Regions from separate parts of the Carnobacterium sp. AT7 genome, predicted to be linked through region 2. Evidence: predicted binding sites of a transcription regulator. Region 2 holds the regulator's gene; each other region holds the start of a gene.
The links. The regulator LexA, encoded in region 2, represses DNA repair genes until DNA is damaged. The targets are predictions, from matches to a motif close to CNAACANNTGTTNG.

Region 1 (7,139 bases), on a different contig from region 2:
TCGTCTTTTAGACTTTAGGGAGTGAAGCAATGACAAATTTGTATGATGTACAACAGTTGCTAAAAAGATTTGGTATTTACGTTTATCTTGGAAAACGGTCTTGGGATATTGAGTTGATGATGGTTGAGTTAAAAAAACTGCATGAAAATGGTTTAATTGAAAGTACTGAATACCTGCCTGCTTTACTCGTGTTAAAACAAGAGCATCGAAAAGAAGAAGAAAAATTAAAAGAGTAATAATGCTGAATTTGGAGGAAATGTCATGTCAAAAAAAATTATTGGAATTGATTTAGGTGGAACAACTATAAAGTTTGCTATTTTAACAAGTGAAGGAGAAATTCAACAAAAATGGAGTGTTGTAACGGATATAACAGATAAAGGATCGCATATCGTTCCCTCTATAGTTGAATCGATCAATGAACAGCTTGAAAGATACCAATTATCACCTAGCGACTTTATTGGTATTGGAATGGGATCTCCTGGTACAGTTGATCGTAAAGAAGGAACTGTTGTGGGAGCCTACAATTTAAATTGGGCAACGATTCAACCGGTCAAACAATTAATTGAAGAAGGTACAGGCATTGCTTTTGCAATTGATAATGATGCAAACGTAGCCGCTCTTGGTGAACGCTGGAGAGGTGCTGCAGAAAATGAAGAAGATGTTGTGTTTGTTACTTTAGGAACTGGTGTTGGCGGTGGAATTATTGCTGGTGGGCGTTTGATTCACGGTGTTGCCGGTGCTGCTGGTGAGTTAGGACATATCACAGTTAATCCAGAAGGATACGATTGTACATGTGGCAAAAAGGGCTGTCTTGAAACGGTTGCAAGTGCTACAGGAGTGGTACGTTTAGCGAGAGATTTTTCAGAAGAATATGCTGGTGATTCAAATTTAAAAACCATCATTGATGACGGTCAATTGATAACAGCTAAAGATGTTTTTGATTTGGCGAAAGAAAATGATGAATTAGCGGTTAAAGTTGTCGATAAAGTTTCTTACTACTTAGGCTTGGCTTGTGGAAGTGTGGCAAATGTTTTAAATCCATCAACGATTGTGATTGGTGGAGGAGTTTCTCATGCAGGAGAATTTTTAATAGATCAAATCAAAACATATTTTGACAAGTTTACCTACCCAACTATTCGTGAAACAACAAAAATTCGATTAGCCCAACTAGGAAACAATGCCGGCGTAATCGGTGCAAGTTCATTAATTAAAGAACACATGAATGGTACCTTATAAAATAAGTAGTTTATTAAAAAAGTTGGTTGTTTAACAACGGGTGTGGGTGCTTCAAAAAACTCTTATGGAATAAATGAATATGCTTGTAAGAGCCCTGAGACTGTCTGAATCCTAGAACATTCAAAACTTTCAAGCCACAATTGGGTCATAAGCAATCCTATTCCTTCAGAATTTGGGTAATCGAATTAAATCGTCTATCAACATTAAAAATGAGATAACCTAAAAAAATAATCCTCTTATGTTATTCCTAAAAGATGATTTCGGCAGTTTACCGAAATCATCTTTTTTTATTTCATTTGGTATTGCAATGGAAATCGTCTTATGGATTCGTTAGCTATAAAACAGACTAATAAAGTGTGAAATGGCGCTGTATATGTTATAGTTTAATGAGAAAGATTTTGCAAAGGAGAATCCCATTATAAAACCGCGTAAACAAATCAAAAAAAATATGGTGATTAGAATGGAAAGTAAAAAGAAAAAAGTGAAAATCCTCAACTTAGTTATTTTACTTTTTTCCGCGACCTTATTTTTAATAAGTTGCACTAAAAAACAACCAACGGAAGTTCCTGAGCCAGAAAAAAAGGCATTATCTTATAAAGAAATTCCGATTGACTATGAAAGTTTTAGAAAAGTAATCGGTTGGATGTCTGATGAAGAAGTTTTGGTGCATACTGGTGAGATAAATAATGATAATTTATCTTTGTTTAACATTTTTACTGGGGAAATCACGCCTATTTATGAAGCAGAATCGATTATTTTAACAGCTATTATTTCAGAAGATAAACAACAAGTATTGATTCAAGTTGTCGGTGAAAACGGCGGAGAATTAAGAATAATTGATAAAAGCGGGTCCGTTATGCAAATGTTGCCATTAGAAACAAAAGGTTTCGTTAATGTGAATTGGAATCCGGCGAATAAAAATCATATTTTTATTTCTTATTATCAATCAGATACAGAAATAGTTGTTGGCAATTGGAATCTTGAAACCAATGAAGTCGTATCTATACCTTCAGCTTCGTTGACTCCTATGTGGTATTCAGCTAATTTGTATTTGTATGTAGACAATAATGATGACTTTTCCCTTGAAACTGGCGACCTTTATATGGGAGATATCCGTACAAATGATTCGCTGAGATTAAAAAGCCAAGTGTCAGATTTTTTTGTACATGAAGATACATTTATAACCTATACTCCTTCTGATTTTGCAGATGATGAATTGTTATTAAATTACCAATACCCTTTCATGGTTGATCAATCGTTTATGGCTATACCTAAAGTAACGATGAATGATCGGTTAGTTTTTCCTTACTTAAGTCAAGCTGCAAGAAACACACCGGTTTATGGTGTTTTTGCAAAAGAAGCGGTGCAGTTAGAACTTAAAACGGGAGATTTTGAATTTGGCAAGTTGAATTTTGATCATAAAACGATTGAACCTATTTTGGACCTACCAGATAATGCGCCTATTTCGATAGCGAAGAATGGCAAATACAGTTTGTATGGTTGGCGCTATGAAAGTATCATAGATATCGAACAACAAACAATTTATTCATTGATCGATATGCCATAGTAAGTATAGTTGTAAGATTGGAAAAAACGGTAGTAATAAAAAAAGCTAGTAAAACAGCTCATTCTTGTGTACAATTATCCCTGTAGAACGAGTTGAAAGGGGTATACAAGAATTGAATACAGGTCAGATTATTAATACAGTTTTATGGATTATCATCATAGTGTGGGCAGGTTATGAAGTCTACAGTTATTTCAAACGCAAAAATGCTTCTATTGAATTAACAGAAGAAGAATTTAAAAAAGAGATGCGTAAAGTTCAGTTAATTGATGTCCGCGAGAAAAAAGATTTTGATGCGGGGCATATATTAGGAGCTAGAAACATTCCTTATTCTACTTTGAAAACACGTAGTGGTGAAATCAGAAAAGATCAACCAGTTTATTTGTATGATCACAACAAAGCGGTAAGTTTACGATCAGCAGTTCGCTTACGTAAAGAAGGCCACACGGATATTCATCATCTTAAAGGCGGCTACCGTGATTGGACTGGAAAAACAAAAGTTTCTAATTAATTAATTAATTAATTAATTGAATAGGCTAAAAATGTTTCTAATAAAAAGACACGTCACTAAATTAAATTGTGATGTGTCTTTTTTTATCCTTGATGCCATCTACTAGCCCACTTCGTTTTATAGCTACTTGGTCAGCCATCTCCCGAATAACAACCTCAATCTCATATTGATCTATGTAATCCCTATCTAATATTTGGCTTTTGCTAAAGGAATTTGATAGAGGAATATAATTTTGAGCAATAATGCTTTGGTCAATCCCGTGAGCATAATAAAATAGTTGCTCTCCAATAATCCTATGAGTCCGTTTTAAGGATTGGGCAGAATTCGTTGATAAGCTGTAGACCGAATCAATTCCTAAACGGTAAATATTCGCTGCGGTTCGTTGTCCGATACCCCACATTTCGTTGATAGGATGGATATTCCAAATGGTTTCTGATACCATTTCATAATGACATTCTGCTATGCCATTGGGTGTTTTTTTAGCAGCGTTATCCAAAGCTAGTTTTTCCATAAGTGGGTTATCGCCGATGCCAATTGTTACAACTAAACGAAGCCGTTACCAAATGGTCGCTTGTATTTTCAATGCAATTTCTTTTGTGGATCCATAAAGAGTGTTTGAAGCTGTTACATCTAAAAAAGATTCATCAATACTGTAAAGGTGCAAATCGTTTTCCGATACAAATTCAAGAAAAATAGCATTGATGATTTCATTGATGCGCAAATATAAGGTCATTCGCGGTTCAACAATTTGAATAAACGAATGACGAGGAATTTCATATCGTCTGGAGCCTGTTTTAATGCCATATTCTTTTTTCACTCTAGTAGAAGCTGCTAAAACTAAGCAACCATCTTGGTTAGGTTCATTTGAATAATCCATCTTAATCATCATCAATCGGTCCCTTTCTTATAGTAGCTAGTTCTATTGCAAGAACGTATGTTCGATAAGTGAAGGGGAACAGTAGGAATGAGAATAACATAAGCATAATGAAACGGACCTGACAGTCTACTTCATTATGCTCATATGTTAATCTTCATCTTTTATATCAATGTCTTCTGGGATAGGTTCGTTTAAATACTCTTGTACTTCTCTTTTGTACTTCTCAATTTCGCGTAAATATAAATTGAATTGCTCTTTATAAATTAAAATAGTTTCTCCATCTGATAAAGTACGAATTTGTTTTTCACGAATCAGACGCATAATATCAGTTGTAGAAATTTCTAAATAAAGGGCTGTTTCTTCGATTGTTAAATACATATGCCTTCCTCCTTAATACAGGTTCTATTGTACGTTACTTTGGAGAAAAAAACGATTGTTTCCTGTTATGGAAAAAAAGCAATCTATAGGGCAAAGAATAGAAATATGCTATAATTATTAAGAACGTAAGCAATGGAGGGACAACGGTCATGAATCAAACAAAAATTATTGCTCACCGAGGAAGTAAAGGAACGCATCCGGAGAATACCATAGAAGCAATCACAGAAGCTGTTCGAGTGGGAAGCGATGGTATTGAGATAGATGTTCATTTAAGTTTAGATCAAGAATTGATCGTTATCCATGATGAAACAATTGATCGTACCACAAATGGAAAAGGCCGTGTTCAAAACTTAACGTTAACCCAATTAAAACAATTCGATGCCGGAAGCTGGTATTCCTCTGAGTACAGCACTTCTCGTATTCCAACATTACAAGAAGTTTTCTATTTGTTAGACGCAGCTGACTATCAAGGATTAGTCAATATCGAGCTAAAAACAGATAAAGTTTTGTATCCAGGAATCGAGGAAAAAGTAGTTGCCTTTGCAGCTGAAAAGAATTGGCCGTTCACTATTGAATATTCCAGTTTTAATTATCAAACTCTGATTGAGCTAAAAAGACTTGATGCTACTTGTAAAATTGCCTTATTATTTAAAAAAACTGGCAAAAATGTTCATTTCTTAACGCCAGACATTCCAGTCAACATGTGGCATCCAAAATTGAGTTGGTTCAGAAGTGTTAGTCTTTTTCGAATACCGGAAATGCCAGTACGAGTCTGGACTGTTAATAAAAGTAATGATCTTCAATTTTGTTTTCGTAAAAATTTAGCGGGTATCATTACGGATTATCCCCAGAAAGCTCTTGAAATAAGAAATAAGTGGCAGGGTGAAGGAGAATAGTGTGAAAAAGAAAAAAATTATTATTATTGTAGGCCCCACTGCTGTTGGGAAAACCAGTTTAAGTTTGTCGTTAGCTAAGGCGGTTGATGGAGAAATTATTAGTGGCGACTCTATGCAAATTTACCGCAATCTCACCATTGGAACAGCTAAAGTGTCCAAAGAGGAGCAAAAAGAAATCCCACATTATTTGATTGATGAAGTAGATGTCACAACGAGTTATGCGGTATCTGATTTCCAAAAGCGCGCGCGCTTTTTAATTGAAGATATATCAGCTAGGGGGAAAGTACCCATCATTGTAGGAGGTACAGGGCTGTATATCGAATCCTTACTGTATGATGTGACTTTTGGTGGCAGCGGTGAAAATGATCTGGCTTTTCGAGAAGCCCAAGAAGTAATTGCTAACGAAAAAGGGAATCTCTATTTATGGGAACAATTAACGAACGTCGATCCTGTCGCTGCTGAAAAAATTCATTTTAACAATCGCAGACGGATTATTCGAGCGCTTGAAGTGTACCACGTAACGGGACAACCTTTTTCCAGTTATCAAAGTGAGCGCAAAGAAAATGAGCTTCTTTATGAAGCTAAAATTATCGGCTTAACGACTGAACGTGAAGAACTTTATCAGCGTATCAATTTACGTGTAGAGCAGATGTTTAAAGTAGGATTGATAGAGGAAGCTGAGTGGTTGTATCAACAACAGTTACCCGATGCACAAGCCTCAAGAGGAATTGGCTACAAAGAATTGTTTCCTTACTTTGAAAAAAAAGTGACGTTGCAAGAAGCTAAAGAAGCCATCCAACAAAACTCAAGAAGATATGCCAAGCGTCAATTGACGTGGTTTAAAAATCGTTTAGAACACGTTGAGTGGTGGGATTTAGTAGCCTTTCCTGAAGACGGAAAAAAAGTAGAAATTGAAGTGGAAAGATTTCTAAAGGAATAAACTTTCCTGTTGTATTTAAAATATTAGAATAGAAGGTGAACGGAATGGAAACAAAAGAAACTGCTGAAACAGCTGAACGCGTTATCCTTGTAGGTGTACAAACAAGAGAAAGCAATCAAGATTTCCAATATTCATTGACAGAGTTGGCACAATTAACCGAAACAGCTCTTGGAGAAGTAGTGGGCGAACTGACTCAAAAAAGAGATCGAGTAGATTCTCGTACTTTTTTAGGTAAAGGAAAAATGGAAGAATTGGTTTCTTTAGTGGATGAACTAGAAGTAGATACGGTTATCTTCAATCAAGGATTGACACCGGGTCAAACGAGAAATATCCAAAAGGTTTTACTAGACGAAGTAAAGGTCATTGATCGGATTCAATTGATTTTAGACATTTTTGCAATGCGAGCTAAAAGCAAAGAAGGTAAATTACAAGTTGAGTTGGCACAATTACAATATTTGTTGCCTCGATTAGCTGGACAAGGTATTAATTTGTCTCGATTAGGCGGAGGAATTGGAACACGTGGACCAGGGGAAACAAAACTAGAAACAGATCGCCGACACATTCGTGACCAAATTACCGATATCAAGCGTGATTTAGCAGAAACGGAAAAACACCGCAGTCGTACTCGGGAGCAACGAAAAGAAAGTGGAACCTTTCAAATTGGTTTGATGGGGTATACGAATGCGGGGAAATCAACGTTGCTAAATAAGTTGACTCAAGCAGATACGTATGAAGAA
Region 2 (7,139 bases):
CGTCGGTATGAATTGCCGTTAGTTCTGCGGCTTTTTCAACTTCTTCTTGTGACAAATCTGGATCTGCAAAGCGAATATTCTCTTTGATACTTGTTGAGAATAAGAATTGATCTTGAGGTACGTATCCAATATGCTGCAACAAAGCATCTAAAGTATAATTTCTTATATCTTCATTTCCGTACAAAATACGTCCGTGATAACGGTCATATTCTCTTAGTAGCAACCTAAAGATACTCGTTTTCCCTGCTCCTGTTTTTCCTACTACACCTAATGTTTGTCCACGTTTCAATTCAAAGTGAACTTCTTTAAGCGCTAAAACAGTTGATTTAGGATAAGAGAATTTCTCAACCGAATAATGAATATTTCCTTTAATTGCTTTAGTTAAAGCAGCAGGTCTTTCAACAATTTTAGATTTCTCTAAAAGTAATTTCTCAACACGGTCATAACTTGCACTTCCACGTTCCAATATATTAAATAAACGTCCAATTGCAAACATTGGCCATACAAGCATAGCGATGTAATTAATAAAAGAAACCAATTCACCAATCGAGATAACACCTGAATTGATATAGATTCCACCCATTACGATGGTTAATACGTATGAAATTCCCATTATAAAAGTAATCGTAGGATCAAATAAAGAGTCGATTTTATACACTTTTTTGTTTTCAGTAACCACTTGTTTTGTTTTATTACTGAACTCCTCAACATCTTCATCTTCTTGACCAAATGTTTTTATCACTTTCATTCCTGAAATACTCTCTTGAGCTTTATCATTCATATTAGAAAAAGCTGCTTGCGCTCCTCTAAACCGTTCATGTAACTTAGAACCTAAAACGCGTGAAGCTATAGCCAACAACGGGAGTGGAATTAAAGCAATCAACGTCAATCTCCAGTCAACAACTAAAGCCATCGCAATAATCGTAGTACCGCCTGTAATGATTGAATCAGCTAAGGTCAATATCCCTCCACCGGCAACGTTCCGAACAGCTGTTAAATCATTTGTTGCATGAGCCATTAAATCTCCTGTGCGATACTTTTGAAAAAAGCTGTTATCCATTTCAGTGAAGTGATTAAATAACCGTGTTCTAAGTATCCGTTCTAACTTTGCAGAGGTTCCCCAAATATTCACACGCCAAATATAACGAAACAAATAAGTAGCGAGTGCAGCAATGCCTAATAGACTTAGCCATTGAACTAACTTAGTTAGCGTTAACGTTCCTTGAGCAACTTCATCTACAATGATCCCTATTATTCTAGGAGGCACTAATTGAATGATCGCTACAAGAAATAAAAATAAAACACCTGTCACGTATGCTTTTTTCTCTTGTTTAAAAAACCAACCTAATTTTTTATAGATCCCCATCTTATTCCCCCACCTTTTATTTATTCTTAATTAAAATAAAAAAACGCGAACAGATAACAATCTGTTCGCAATTCATTCTAATAAGCCAGTTTATGCACTTATTTTTTTTTAGTCGTTTTTGTTGTTTGTGTTTTCATTGACGACATCATTTGTTTAATTTTCTTTTCTGATGGTTTTTGTCCCATTTGCATCATTAACATACGCAACATGTTTTCGTCAACTGGTGGATTTTTTTTGAAATAATCCATCATGTATCTTCTAGCAATAAAGAATCCACCGACAGCTCCACCAACCAAAGCTAAAATAATTAAAAAGATAGCAAGACCTAAATTCATTTTTGATTCACTCCTTTCAAACCTCTCAAGTCTTAATTGTACTAAATAATAGTAAAAAAATAAACTAAAATTCTATTTATGAAGCTAAAAAGTCATATTTCATGACAAATTTGCACAAAAGAAAGCCATGTAAGTGAAAATACCAACTTACATGGCCATATATTATAAGTTATTGAATGTTTCTACAACATTTTCTACCGTGAAACCATAATTTTCAATAACAGTTGCACCAGGTGCACTTGCACCGTATTTGTCGATACCGATTGTAGCACCATCTAAACCAACATAACGTTCCCAACCGAAAGTAGCACCCATTTCAATAGATACACGTTTTCGTACATCATTTGGTAAGACACTTTCTTTATAGGCAGCATCTTGTTTGTCGAATAGATCAAAACTTGGTACTGAAACAACTGAAACATCTGTTCCATTTTCTTTCAAAACTTTTTGAGCTTCAATAGCTAATGCAACTTCTGATCCAGATGCTAATAAAATCCCTTCTGGTTTTTCACCAGCTTGAGCTGAAATAACATAAGCTCCTTTAGCAACATTTGTACGTGCCCCTTCTTTAGTTCCAGGCAATACAGGTAAGTTTTGACGAGACAATACCAACATTGTAGGGTGATCTGTTGAAGTCAACGCTAACTCCCATGCAGCAACAACTTCATTGCCGTCTGCTGGACGTAAGATTGATAAATTAGGCATGCCACGTAAACTAGAAAGTTGTTCAACAGGTTCATGCGTTGGTCCATCTTCCCCAACAGCAACAGAATCATGTGTAAATACATATGTTACTGGGAGTTTTGAAATAGCTGCTAAACGAACAGCCGCACGCAAGTAATCCGTAAATACGAAGAAAGTACCGCCATATACTCTAGAACCGCCATGCAAGGCAATTCCATTCATAGCAGCTGTCATACCAAATTCACGAACACCAAACCAGATGTTTCTGCCATCATATTGACCAGCTTGGAAATCTTTTACATCTGCGATCATCGTGTTATTAGATGAAGATAAGTCAGCAGAACCGCCCCAGAAATATGGAACTTTTTTTGCAATCGCATTTAGAGCTTGGCTACCGGTTACACGAGAAGCTAATGCATCATCTTCAACATTATAAGTTGGCAATTCAGCATCCCAATCTGTTGGCAATTCATTGCTTAATGCCATTTCAAACTGTTTAGCTAGTTCTGGATATTCAGTGCGGTATGCTTCAAATGCAGCTTTCCACTCTTCTTCAGCTTTTGCTCCTTTATCTACCATAGTTTCTTTAAAACGTTCTGCTACTTCGGTAGGAACAAAGAAATCTTCGCCTTCCCATCCATAAGCTTTTTTAGCAGCTTCAATTCCTTCTGCTCCAAGTGGTGCACCATGAACTTTGTGTGTTCCGGCATTAGGAGCTCCAAAACCAATAATTGTTTTAACTTCAATCAAAGTAGGTTTTTTCGTTTCAGCTTTTGCAGCTTCAATTGCTGCGTTGATTTCTTCTAAATCATTGCCATCTTTTACAAGAATATGTTGCCAACCGTAAGCTTCAAAACGTTGTCCAACATTTTCAGTGAACGCTTTTGAAGTTGGTCCATCTAAAGAGATATCATTTGAATCATAAAGAACTACTAATTTTCCAAGTTCTAAATGAGCAGCTAAACTTGCTGCTTCAGCTGAAACACCTTCCATTAAATCGCCATCTCCACATAAAGCATACGTGAAATGATCAACAATTGTGTGGCTCTCTTTATTATAAGTAGCAGCTAAATGAGCTTCTGCCATAGCCATACCTACACCATTTGCAATACCTTGTCCTAGAGGACCAGTAGTTGCTTCTACTCCATCAGTATGGTTAACCTCTGGATGTCCAGGTGTTTTACTATCCCATTGACGGAATTGTTTTAAATCATCGATTTTAACGTCATATCCAGCTAAATGTAACAAGCTGTATAATAACATTGAACCATGTCCAGCTGATAAGACAAAACGGTCACGGTCAAACCATTTTGAGTTTTTTGGATTTACTTTTAATTGTTTAGTCCACAATGCGTAAGCCATTGGAGCAGCCCCCATAGGTAAGCCTGGGTGTCCGGAATTGGCTTTTTGTATACCATCCATACTTAGTGTTCTAATTGTATTTACTGCTAACTGGTCTGTGTTATCAAACAAAAAAATCATCCTTTCGATTTGAACTCTCTATTAGTACTCTATTAGTTTACTATTATTCCGCTTTAAGTGCAACGCTTTCACGAACAGAATGTTCATAAATGGGAGAATCTAATGCTTATCCCATTTATGAACAAACCTTTTTATCTGCCATGAAGGCCTTTCTCTTTTTGGATGTCTTTCAATTTATCAGGCGTAACATCCGTACCTTCTTCATCTACTATTTTAACACCTTCAATTGTTTTTCTCATTCCACCTCGGAATGCTTCAATATAAGCGTCTCTTAATTTTTTTTGTTCTACTTGTTCTTGTATGGTCAATCCTTTGGTCTTTGCTTTATTCGCTAAAACGTTTATTCTTTCCATCTGCTCTTTTGGTAACATTTAATCACTCCAGCATTTTTTTTATTTCTGGTTCAACTATAACAAACTTCTTTGATAAAATCACTCTTTTATCCTCTTTATCTACGAACGTTTGTTTGATTTGTTGTGCTATATATGGTAATCTTAGAATGATAAAAAAAGAAACGAGGTGTTTATATCTATTATGAGTAAAAATCCGGAATCAAGACAAGTTGAAGTTTTGCAATATATATACAATCAAGTTAAATTGAAGGGTTATCCTCCAACTGTTAGAGAAATTGGAACAGCCGTTTCTTTATCTTCTACATCAACAGTACATGGACATCTTTCCCGCTTAGAAAAAAATGGATATATCCAACGGGATCCTAGTAAACCACGTGCCATTGAATTAACAGCTTTAGGATTAACAAAATTAGGGATTGCATTAGACAAAATTCCTTTATTAGGAACCGTTACAGCTGGAGAGCCTATCTTAGCAGTAGAAGAAGCTACCGATTATTTCCCTCTTCCTCCAAATTTACAATTTGAAAATGAATCGTTATTCATGTTGACTATTCGCGGAGAAAGCATGATTAATGCTGGTATTTTTGATGGTGATGAAGTTATTATTCGCAAACAAGGAACCGCTAATAATGGCGACATTGTCATTGCTATGACTGTTGATGATGAGGCAACGTGTAAAAGATTTTATAAAGAAGAAGATCATTATCGATTACAACCTGAAAATGATACAATGAGTCCTATCCTACTTAATGAATTAACTATTTTAGGTAAAGTTATTGGCTTATACCGTAGCCATATCCAATAATATAAAAAAAACGAATGAATAGTTTCCTATTCATTCGTTTTTTTAGGCTATATCGCGGTACCTATTTTAGTACGTTTTTTACAGGAGCAAATGTTTTTCTATGAATTGGACATGCTCCTTGTTTTTCTAATCCTTCTAAATGTACTTTAGTTCCATAACCAGCATTTTTAGCAAAACCATAGCCTGGATATAAATCATCATAATCAGCCATCATTCTATCTCTTGTTACTTTAGCAATAATACTTGCCGCAGCAATAGATATACTTTTGGCGTCCCCTTTGATGAAACTTTCTTGCGGTATACTAACTGGTAAATGCATAGCATCAATCAATAATTGTTCTGGTTGTACAGGCAATTGTTGTATGGCTTCAATCATGGCTAATTTAGTTGCTTCGTAAATATTTACTTTATCGATTATATGATGATCTTTTACACCAATTCCAATAGCTACTGCTGCTTCTTGGATCTGTTCAAATAATGCTTCTCGTTTTGCACTAGACAATTGCTTAGAATCATTTATACCTAACACATCAAAATCTTTCGGTAATACCACTGCAGCAGCCACAACAGGTCCAGCTAGTGGTCCTCTTCCTACTTCATCGATTCCAGCGATGTATTGCGTACCTTGTTCCCAAAAATAACGTTCAATTTGAAGCATTTCTTCTTGTTTATCAAGAATAGATTGCTGTTTCTTCAACTTATTTTCCCATGCTTTGTATGCACTCGCAGCCCCTTTACGGGAATCATTCCTAATTGCTGATAGTCGCTCATCGGTTGAATCGGAAATGGTTGACAATAATTCTTTGATTGCTGCAATACTTAAAGGCTTTTCCACACGCGTTCCTCTATTCTTTAGGTAAAGAAACCGGAGCAATATCTAATGTAAATCGTCCTACTTTACCACTTCTTATTTCAAAAATTACCATTTCAGCTGCACGGCTATAGTCATCACGAAATCCTCTGCGCTCACTAATAAGCATGAGCATCTCTGGTATTGCTAATGTCATTTCCTCTTCACTTAAGCGGTATCGTTTTGAAATTGATTCCGGATAATTTTCTCGCATAAATTCTATTCCATACATAGCGATATCATCTAGTTGAAGTATGGTATCTTTGATTGCTCCTGTTAAAGCAAGTTTTTGTCCAATAGCTGGATCTTCAAACTTAGGCCAAAGAATACCTGGAGTATCCAGTAATTCCAATTCTTTGCCCAATTTTAACCATTGTTGAGCTTTTGTGACACCTGGTTTATTTCCTGTTTTTGCCACATTTTTCTTAATAAAACGATTGATTAAAGTAGACTTCCCAACGTTTGGAATTCCAATACTCATTGCTCTGATAGCACGTGGTTTGATTCCTTTAGCGGCTCTTCTGTCAAATTTTGGTTTCAAAATTTCTTTTGCTTTTTCCATAACTTGCTTCATGCCTTTTCCTTCTTGTGCAACAATTGGGACTGCAGCTATTCCTTGTTCATTAAAGTACTCCACCCATTTTTTTGTTTGAACAGGATCAGCTAAATCGCTTTTGTTTAAAATAATGATTCTTGGTTTTTCTCCTATTATCTCGTCTAAAATGGGATTGCGGCTTGATAAAGGCAATCTTGCATCTACGAGTTCAAATATCACATCTACTAATTTAATTTTTTCGGTTACTTGTCGTCTTGCTTTGGCCATATGCCCTGGAAACCATTGAATGGTCATGTTATTTTTTCACCTTTCTATTTACACACAAAAAAGAACAATTTTTTCATCTTCTTTTTTTACATTTCTTTTTTATTCTTCGTCTATTGAGCCAAACTCTTTAAGTGGCCAAATCCGGAAATTAGCTGTACCACTTACAGTAGTTGCATCTACGAATCCAAAAAAACGACTATCTTTTGAATTTATACGATTATCCCCCATCACAAAATAGCTGCCCTTAGGAACCGTCTCTTCACCCGTTTTAGAGGCTAATGAAAAGTCTTCGGTAAAGTTGCCTCCTGTAGCATAGGATTCAATCGAACTTTGCAAATACTCTTCTTCAACTGCTTTATCATTAATATATAAAACATCATCTTGATAACGAATAGTGTCACCCGGAAGACCGATGATTCTTTTGATATACTGTTTCTCAGG
Region 3 (7,139 bases), on a different contig from region 2:
CCTTGTCCTTTTAACATTAACTGTTCGATTTCGCCTAACTCTATTCTTTCGAGCGGAGAACGGTGTTTCGCTTCTCCACGCAATGGATCTTCATTTTTGATAGCAACTAATTCTTTAATTGTCTTTTGTCCATCTCCTACAACATTTGCTGGTGTCCGCAGCAAAATCGCTGGAACTTCTCCATCTAAAACAAAGAAACGGTATTCTGTTCCAGGTATATACTCTTCAACTAATACAGCACTGTCTTCTTTGAAGGCTATTTCAAGCGCTCTTTCATAATCCTTTTTAGAAGGTGTTTGTTTAAATACAGAAATTCCTAATCCATAATTAGTCGATTTAGGTTTTACAACAATTTGTTTTTGTTCATACCGCCAAAATGCTGCTATCCCATCTACAAGAGTTGTGTACTCTTCGCCTGCAGGAACACGGAATCCTGCTGCATTAAGAATTTTTTTGGTTACAGTTTTATTTTCCATAATTAGTGGAGCAATATAGGAATCTTTAGATGTCATATTTCCATTTTTAACATATTCAATATGTTGATTAAAGGTTAACTTCAAGAATTGATCTTGAGCATCTAATAGTTCAACTTTTATCCCTTTTTGCAACGCATCAAATAGCAAGAGTTGAGTAGACATCTCTAATTGTTCAAAACCTGTTAAATTATAAGGTCTCTTAACTGCTTCTTTTTTATACTGTTTTGCTAATGCTAGACTAAATGCGATATATGAACCCTCTTCTTCTATACCGCTTATCATACGAGCAGCAATCGTTCGTTTAGGATCAACCATTTGCTTTCTAGCTTCTTGAATACAGCTATATGCTGATTTTGAACCATTTGTTGATTGAAGCATTTGTTCCATTTGTTCTAACAATTGTAATCCTTCTTCTTGAAACTTAGAAGTTTCTTCTGGATGTTCCATTGCCGTTAGACCATTCATTTCTTCCCCAGTTTTAATTTCATCTTCAGTGGCAGTTTCATCGATCCAAATCATGTACAAACAAAAAAGATGAATAAATTCCATCGTTTGTTTTGACATACCAAATGGATCAAAAGGGTTTAAATCAAAACTACGCAGTTCAAGATAAGAAATACCTTTCGTCAATAATTCTTCCGCTTGATGTACTCCACGAAAACGAACAGCTGAGTAAAATTCTTTTTCTTCGGATAAATATCCTTTTTTAACCATATCTTGCAAGCTGTGCACGTAGTCTTCAAGTGAATTAAATGAAACTGACACTTCAGATTGATTAACGTACCCATAATGACTGCTGCGGATACTTCGAACATACTTTTGCGGAATTTCTTGATCTGTGAAAAAAGAATCATCCACGGTAGGAGAAGCGCCCAATAAATAGGTTAAAAGCCAGCGATAACGCAAGAAATTTTTTGTTAGTTTCAAATAAAGCATTGATTTAAATGAATTTTTATCTGAAAAATCAGTTTGATTTTCATATAAGCGCAAAATCAGCTGATCATCTAATTCAAAATTGTAATGCACTCCACTAATCATTTGTTTTTTCTTACCGTATTTGTGCGTCAAGACTTCTCTATATTTAACATCTTCTTTTTTATCCAACTTAGCAATAGGAATAATAGCTTCATCCGGTAGAACCATTGGCATACTGATTGGCCAAATTGATTCATCAAGAGGGATTGTTTGAAGCGCAACGTCATGCACTGCTGCCATCCAGTTGTAACTCTCTTGAATGGACGGCAATGGAGGAGTAATCAATTCTAATTGAGATTCACTAAAGTCTGTTTGAATATACGGATGGAAATTTCTATTTCCAAATTCTTGCGGGTGCTTTGTTAAAGCAAGTTGTCCATTTGAGGTTACTCTTAGCCCCTCTTTTTCAATTCCAAAAACCGCTTGATAAAAAGCTTCATTTATATCTATTTCTTGTATTAGTTGTTTAACAGTCTTCATTTTACTATTCCCTCATCTAACTTATTTATTTGTCGCTCAATTTCTGCTCGAATTTTCGGCTCAGGAGCAAATTCCTTTTCCCAACTAGCTGGTTTCATTACTTTTCCATCTGGTTTTCTATATCGCGGTTTACCGTCTGGAAAAATTTTTCCCATATTTGCTTGATGCACAATAGAGAAAATAGGATCAGGATCAATACCCATAAGAACAAATGAACCATAATTGAAGTAGTTTGCATCGGTTAACGCATCTAATTGACCGATTAAACGGCTTGAAACCTTTTTAGGATGCTCTTTTATTTTAGCTAAAGACTCTTCAGTTGCATTCTTCCATTCTGAAACCAATGCTTCGAATTGTATTATATCTCCTTTTACGCTAGCATACAAAAATTCTAACAGTTCTTCTGTTGTAAAATTTGCTCGCTTAACGGCTTCTTCTGGCGTTAACGCTTGTGGTTCTTTTTTTTGCCGTTTACCAAACACTTCATGAAACTCTTGAACTTGTTCAAATGGAGATAATTTAGTCATATTTTAGCCTTCTTTCTGGTGAAAATTCTTCATTTATACACTGTTCCAACTTCTTTAGTTCTTTATTTCTTCACTGACTAAATGCTTTCTCAATGCTGCATTTTCCGATTCTAATACTCTACGATGCATCTCAGAATGTTTCAAATCTGCTTGCATAATTTTTAAAAACTCACTATTATCTTGTGAATGACGTTTTGTTCTTTCAAGTTGAATTTTTTCTTCAATTAGTTTTTTTATGTCTTTTTCAAGATTCACTATTGTTTCAACTAACATTTGATTTTTTTCAATTAATGAAGCATTTTGAAAACCAATCCCTTTAATCTTTTGCTCTGTTTTTCCATCTACTAAGTTGATATAAACTAACACAAAAGCTAAACAAGCAATAATAAAAGCTAAACAAATACCAATAACATGAACTATTGGCGTTGAATACCTAAATAAAGTTAACAATAGACTCAATACAACAGTGCAGCCAAAAATAACCAAGCCAATTCGATAAGAATTCATTTTTCGTTTATTATTCAGTGCCTTTAAGTAATCTACTTTATTTTGTAAGGTCGCTTTTTCTATTTGTTCTTGTTCTATTTTTTTTCGACTTTCAAAAAAAAGTTCCTTTTCTTTTCTTTCAATAGATTCTTGGACTTGTTGTTGATACTGTTCAAACCATTCTTTTTCTTTCATTAATTTCCCTAACTCTCTATCTATTTCTTGTTGATAAACAGCTTTTTTTAACGAGAGTTCTTCTTCTACTTGCTCAGTTTTCTTGTTAGCTAGAGCAACCATTTCACTAACATCTTCTTCAGCTTTTTTAGTTAGCTTTTGAGCTTCTGTTCTTTCATTATCAAAGTGCTCAAAGGATAGTCTTTTCTTTAGTTCCACTTCTTCTTTAACCATTTCTATATCGTGTTTAACTGCTTGATACATTTTTTCTGACTGCTGAAATGTAACTGTTAAAATATCTTCTGCTTCTTGTTTAGCTTGTTGTAGAATCGCTTTTTCTTTATATGAAGCATCGATTACAAGTTTATCAACTGTTTCTTGTTGCTGTATAGTCACTAATTCTTTTTCTTTTCTTTGATTTTCCGCTATTTTTTTTACAATAATTTTAGCAGTTGTCGAGAAAAAATTAGGCCGACTTCTATTCTTAGCTTTTGATGGACTAGCAACTTGATTAAATTCTTTTTTTTCGGACATTAAAAAGTTCCTTTCCTTCAAACTTTCCTATCAATTTGATTAATCAGGTCTAATCAAATAAATGACTTCTTACACATTATCGCAAATAATCGTAGAAAAGCCAAACCAAAAATTTGAGTGATTTGCAAATATGAACAATTATGAACGAATCCCTCAAATCAAACAAACGTTCCTCTTTGTAGAAACCCAATGGTTACAGTGGTATACTAGTAATAAGAATGTTAGTAGGAGGCTACTCTTTATGAATCAACCGTTAGCTTATCGAATGAGACCTACTCATATCGATAATATTGTCGGACAGCAACATTTAGTTGGAAAAGGAAAGATCATTCGACGTATGGTAGAAGCAAAAATGCTCTCCTCAATGATTTTATACGGTCCCCCAGGAATTGGTAAAACAAGTATTGCTAGTGCAATTGCTGGCACAACGAAATTTGCTTTTAGAGTCTTAAACGCTGCTAGTGATACAAAAAAAGATTTACAAATTGTTGTGGAAGAAGCTAAAATGAGCGGTACGGTTATTTTACTTTTAGATGAAGTACATCGTCTAGATAAACCTAAGCAAGATTTTTTATTGCCACACTTGGAAAACGGACGGATCATCTTAATCGGAGCTACTACAGAAAATCCATATATTACGATTAACCCCGCCATTCGTAGTCGTACCCAAATTTTTGAGCTTAAACCTCTTTCTAATGAAGACATCCAACACGCTTTATGGAATGCTGTGAACGACTCAGAAAAAGGTTTTGGAAACGAACAAGTAACCATTACAGATGAAGCTTTGTTACACTTTTCTAGAGCTACAAATGGGGATTTAAGAAGTTCTTTGAATGGTTTAGAACTAGCTATCAAATCAACAGCTCCAGACGAAAAAGGTATTATAACAATCACTTTAGACATTGCAGAAGAATGTATCCAAAGAAAAGCTTTAACACATGATAAAGATGGTGATGCTCACTACGATGTCATCTCTGCTCTGCAAAAATCAATTCGCGGTAGTGATGTTGATGCAGCTATGCACTATCTAGCAAGACTGATTGAAGCTGGCGATTTACCGATTATTTCTAGACGCTTAATGGTTATTGCTTACGAAGATATCGGACTAGCTAATCCTTCTGCAGCTTCTAGAACAGTCACCGCCGTTCAAGCAGCTGAAAAATTAGGCTTTCCGGAAGCCAGAATCCCTTTAGCCAATGTAGTTGTTGATTTATGCTTGTCTCCAAAATCAAATTCGTCTTACGTAGCGATTGATGCAGCTTTGCAAGATGTACGGGCTGGAAAAAGTGGAGATGTACCTGATCATTTAAGGGACTCACATTATAGCGGCGCAAAAAAATTAGGACGCGGCGTAGATTATCTTTATCCTCATAGCTATCCTGGCGCTTGGGTAAATCAACAGTATTTGCCAGATAAGCTAAAAAAAGCTTCTTACTATTCTCCAAATCACACTGGGAAATACGAAGATACTTTAGCAAAACAATACGAGTCTATCAATTTCAAAAAAGGAAAAAAGAAAACAGATTAACCGTTTTCTTTGTTGTTCTAATCAACTTTATTTAAGCGTCTAATAGTCAATTAATTGACAACAATACTTGCCTATGCTAATATAAAGATAAGATTTCTAAGATGTTCGTCTTGCTCAACATGTGTTGACCGAACAATTAATATTACCTTGGGATCCAAACTGATTCAATCGGATAACAAGCCTTTTCACTTGGTAGTTAGAAGTTTGACAGCGGAGCCCACCTGCTACTTGCGGGTTCAATACTAACTGAGCATAACAACGGCATTATCGGATTTCTCTTTAAAAAGTTTAAAACTTTTAAAGCCATTCTTAATTGAATGGCTTTTTTCTTTGGTTTTAAGATTTTTAAGTATGAATAAATGGCTTTATACTTTTTAGTGTGGATAGATGAATTTAGTTCATGCTTAACACTTCTGGAGGAATAGGATTGCTTGTAGCCCTGTAAAGTATTCAATGCGAATTACATCGCTTTAACGCTTTAGCGTTTAAGCGGTGTTTGAGGCTTGAAAGTTCTTAAGACTTTAGGCTTAAGACGGTACCAGGGCTCTTACAAGCAAATCCGGCTATTCCGAAAGAACTTTTAGAAGCATTCACACTATTTGACTAAGAGCCGAATAAATTAGTTCATTAGATGGCTTTAAAGTTACCCATTCTAAAAGCAATTTCATATAAATTATTTTCATCATCTTCAAATTTCATCTTATCCTCATAAGAAATATGGTATGCTTACTTTACTATTAATTTAAAGAAAGTAGGTTTCAATATGTTATTATCTATCTTATTTTTAATTTTTTCTTTGTTACTGATTTATGCAGCATACTTTTTTTATACTGGAAAAGCTATGGTCCTTCTGACGAGTACTGGAAAAGAAACCACACCAAAAACAGCAGCATTTTTTAAGTTCTACGGCAGACTCTTTTTTATTGGCGGACTTGGCTCTCTTGTACTCGTTTTTTACCAGCTGACTTTGTTAGCTTTTGCGGTTTTACTTTTTGTTATGCTGACGATGCTTTTCTTTATCTTCGGTTTAAATAAGCGCATGTAAAACGAGCAGTATTTCCCTTCACTTAAATCATATCCACCTCTTTTCGTATTTCTATGAAAATGGATACATTTAGAGTACAATGAGATTAGGAAGAAATAATTCATTTATTTTATCATGAGAAATGGAGTGGATGTATATGTTACAACAATACAATCGAATTTTAGTTGCTGTGGATGGTTCGACTGAGGCTGAAATAGCTTTTAAAAAGGCTGTACAAGTTGCAGTTCGTAACTCTGCTACGTTAGTTCTTGCACATGTTATTGATACTCGGGCGTTTCAAAGCATTTCAACCTTTGATGGTGCTATGGCTGATAAAGCAAGTGAACAAGCTAAAAACACCTTAGAAGAATATGTCCGTTATGCAAAAAATCATCGTGTTCAAGATATTACTTATTCAATTGAATATGGCTCTCCAAAAGTGTTAATTGCAAAACAAATTCCGGAAGATCAAAAAATTGATTTGATTTTATTGGGAGCAACTGGTTTAAATGCAGTAGAACGGATCTTTATAGGATCTGTTTCAGAATATGTTATAAGGCATGCTAATTGTGACGTATTAATCGTTCGGACAGATTTAGACAATAAAAAAGGCTAATGTTTACTAGATAACAAAAAAAACAACCAAAATTATTTGGTTGTTTTTTTGTTTATTTATTATGCGCGTAATCTTTCAACATCACGAGCAATCATGATTTCTTCATCTGTTGGTATCAATAGTACTTTAACTTTTGATTCTGGAGTAGATATAATACGTTCTTTTCCACGTACATTATTTGCTTCAGGATCAATTTCAGCACCAAACCAATTCATGCCATCAATAATAATTTGACGCGTTTCTGGAGAATTTTCGCCAATTCCAGCAGTAAAGACAATTGCGTCAGCACCATTTAAAATTGCAAAATATTGACCAATGT

Region 1: CAT7_RS12025 (Y-family DNA polymerase) is a predicted target of LexA. The motif match lies at 4,239-4,252, and genes of this name have one in related genera.
Region 3: CAT7_RS04895 (replication-associated recombination protein A) is a predicted target of LexA. The motif match lies at 3,812-3,825, and genes of this name have one in related genera.

Annotation. Positions count from the first base shown of each region.
Region 1 is NZ_ABHH01000018.1:4,020-11,158, reverse strand. It holds gene CAT7_RS07845 (rhomboid family intramembrane serine protease) at 1-18, shown strand, start outside; gene CAT7_RS07840 (YqgQ family protein) at 30-236, shown strand; gene CAT7_RS07835 (ROK family glucokinase) at 262-1,236, shown strand; gene CAT7_RS07830 (hypothetical protein) at 1,697-2,803, shown strand; gene CAT7_RS07825 (rhodanese-like domain-containing protein) at 2,961-3,311, shown strand; gene CAT7_RS12030 (hypothetical protein) at 3,373-3,822, opposite strand; gene CAT7_RS12025 (Y-family DNA polymerase) at 3,868-4,200, opposite strand; gene CAT7_RS07815 (helix-turn-helix domain-containing protein) at 4,336-4,566, opposite strand; gene CAT7_RS07810 (glycerophosphodiester phosphodiesterase) at 4,716-5,462, shown strand; gene miaA (tRNA (adenosine(37)-N6)-dimethylallyltransferase MiaA) at 5,464-6,402, shown strand; gene hflX (GTPase HflX) at 6,447-7,139, shown strand, end outside.
Region 2 is NZ_ABHH01000020.1:27,250-34,388, reverse strand. It holds gene CAT7_RS08440 (ABC transporter ATP-binding protein) at 1-1,366, opposite strand, end outside; gene CAT7_RS08435 (YneF family protein) at 1,465-1,701, opposite strand; gene tkt (transketolase) at 1,864-3,867, opposite strand; gene CAT7_RS08425 (DUF896 family protein) at 3,999-4,238, opposite strand; gene lexA (transcriptional repressor LexA) at 4,402-5,025, shown strand; gene CAT7_RS08415 (ribonuclease HII) at 5,087-5,860, opposite strand; gene ylqF (ribosome biogenesis GTPase YlqF) at 5,871-6,725, opposite strand; gene lepB (signal peptidase I) at 6,798-7,139, opposite strand, start outside.
Region 3 is NZ_ABHH01000008.1:77,257-84,395, forward strand. It holds gene gshAB (bifunctional glutamate--cysteine ligase GshA/glutathione synthetase GshB) at 1-1,931, opposite strand, end outside; gene CAT7_RS04885 (haloacid dehalogenase) at 1,928-2,458, opposite strand; gene CAT7_RS04890 (hypothetical protein) at 2,513-3,652, opposite strand; gene CAT7_RS04895 (replication-associated recombination protein A) at 3,894-5,180, shown strand; RNA gene ssrS (6S RNA) at 5,271-5,458, shown strand; gene CAT7_RS04900 (hypothetical protein) at 5,944-6,225, shown strand; gene CAT7_RS04905 (universal stress protein) at 6,362-6,820, shown strand; gene CAT7_RS04910 (acetate/propionate family kinase) at 6,880-7,139, opposite strand, start outside.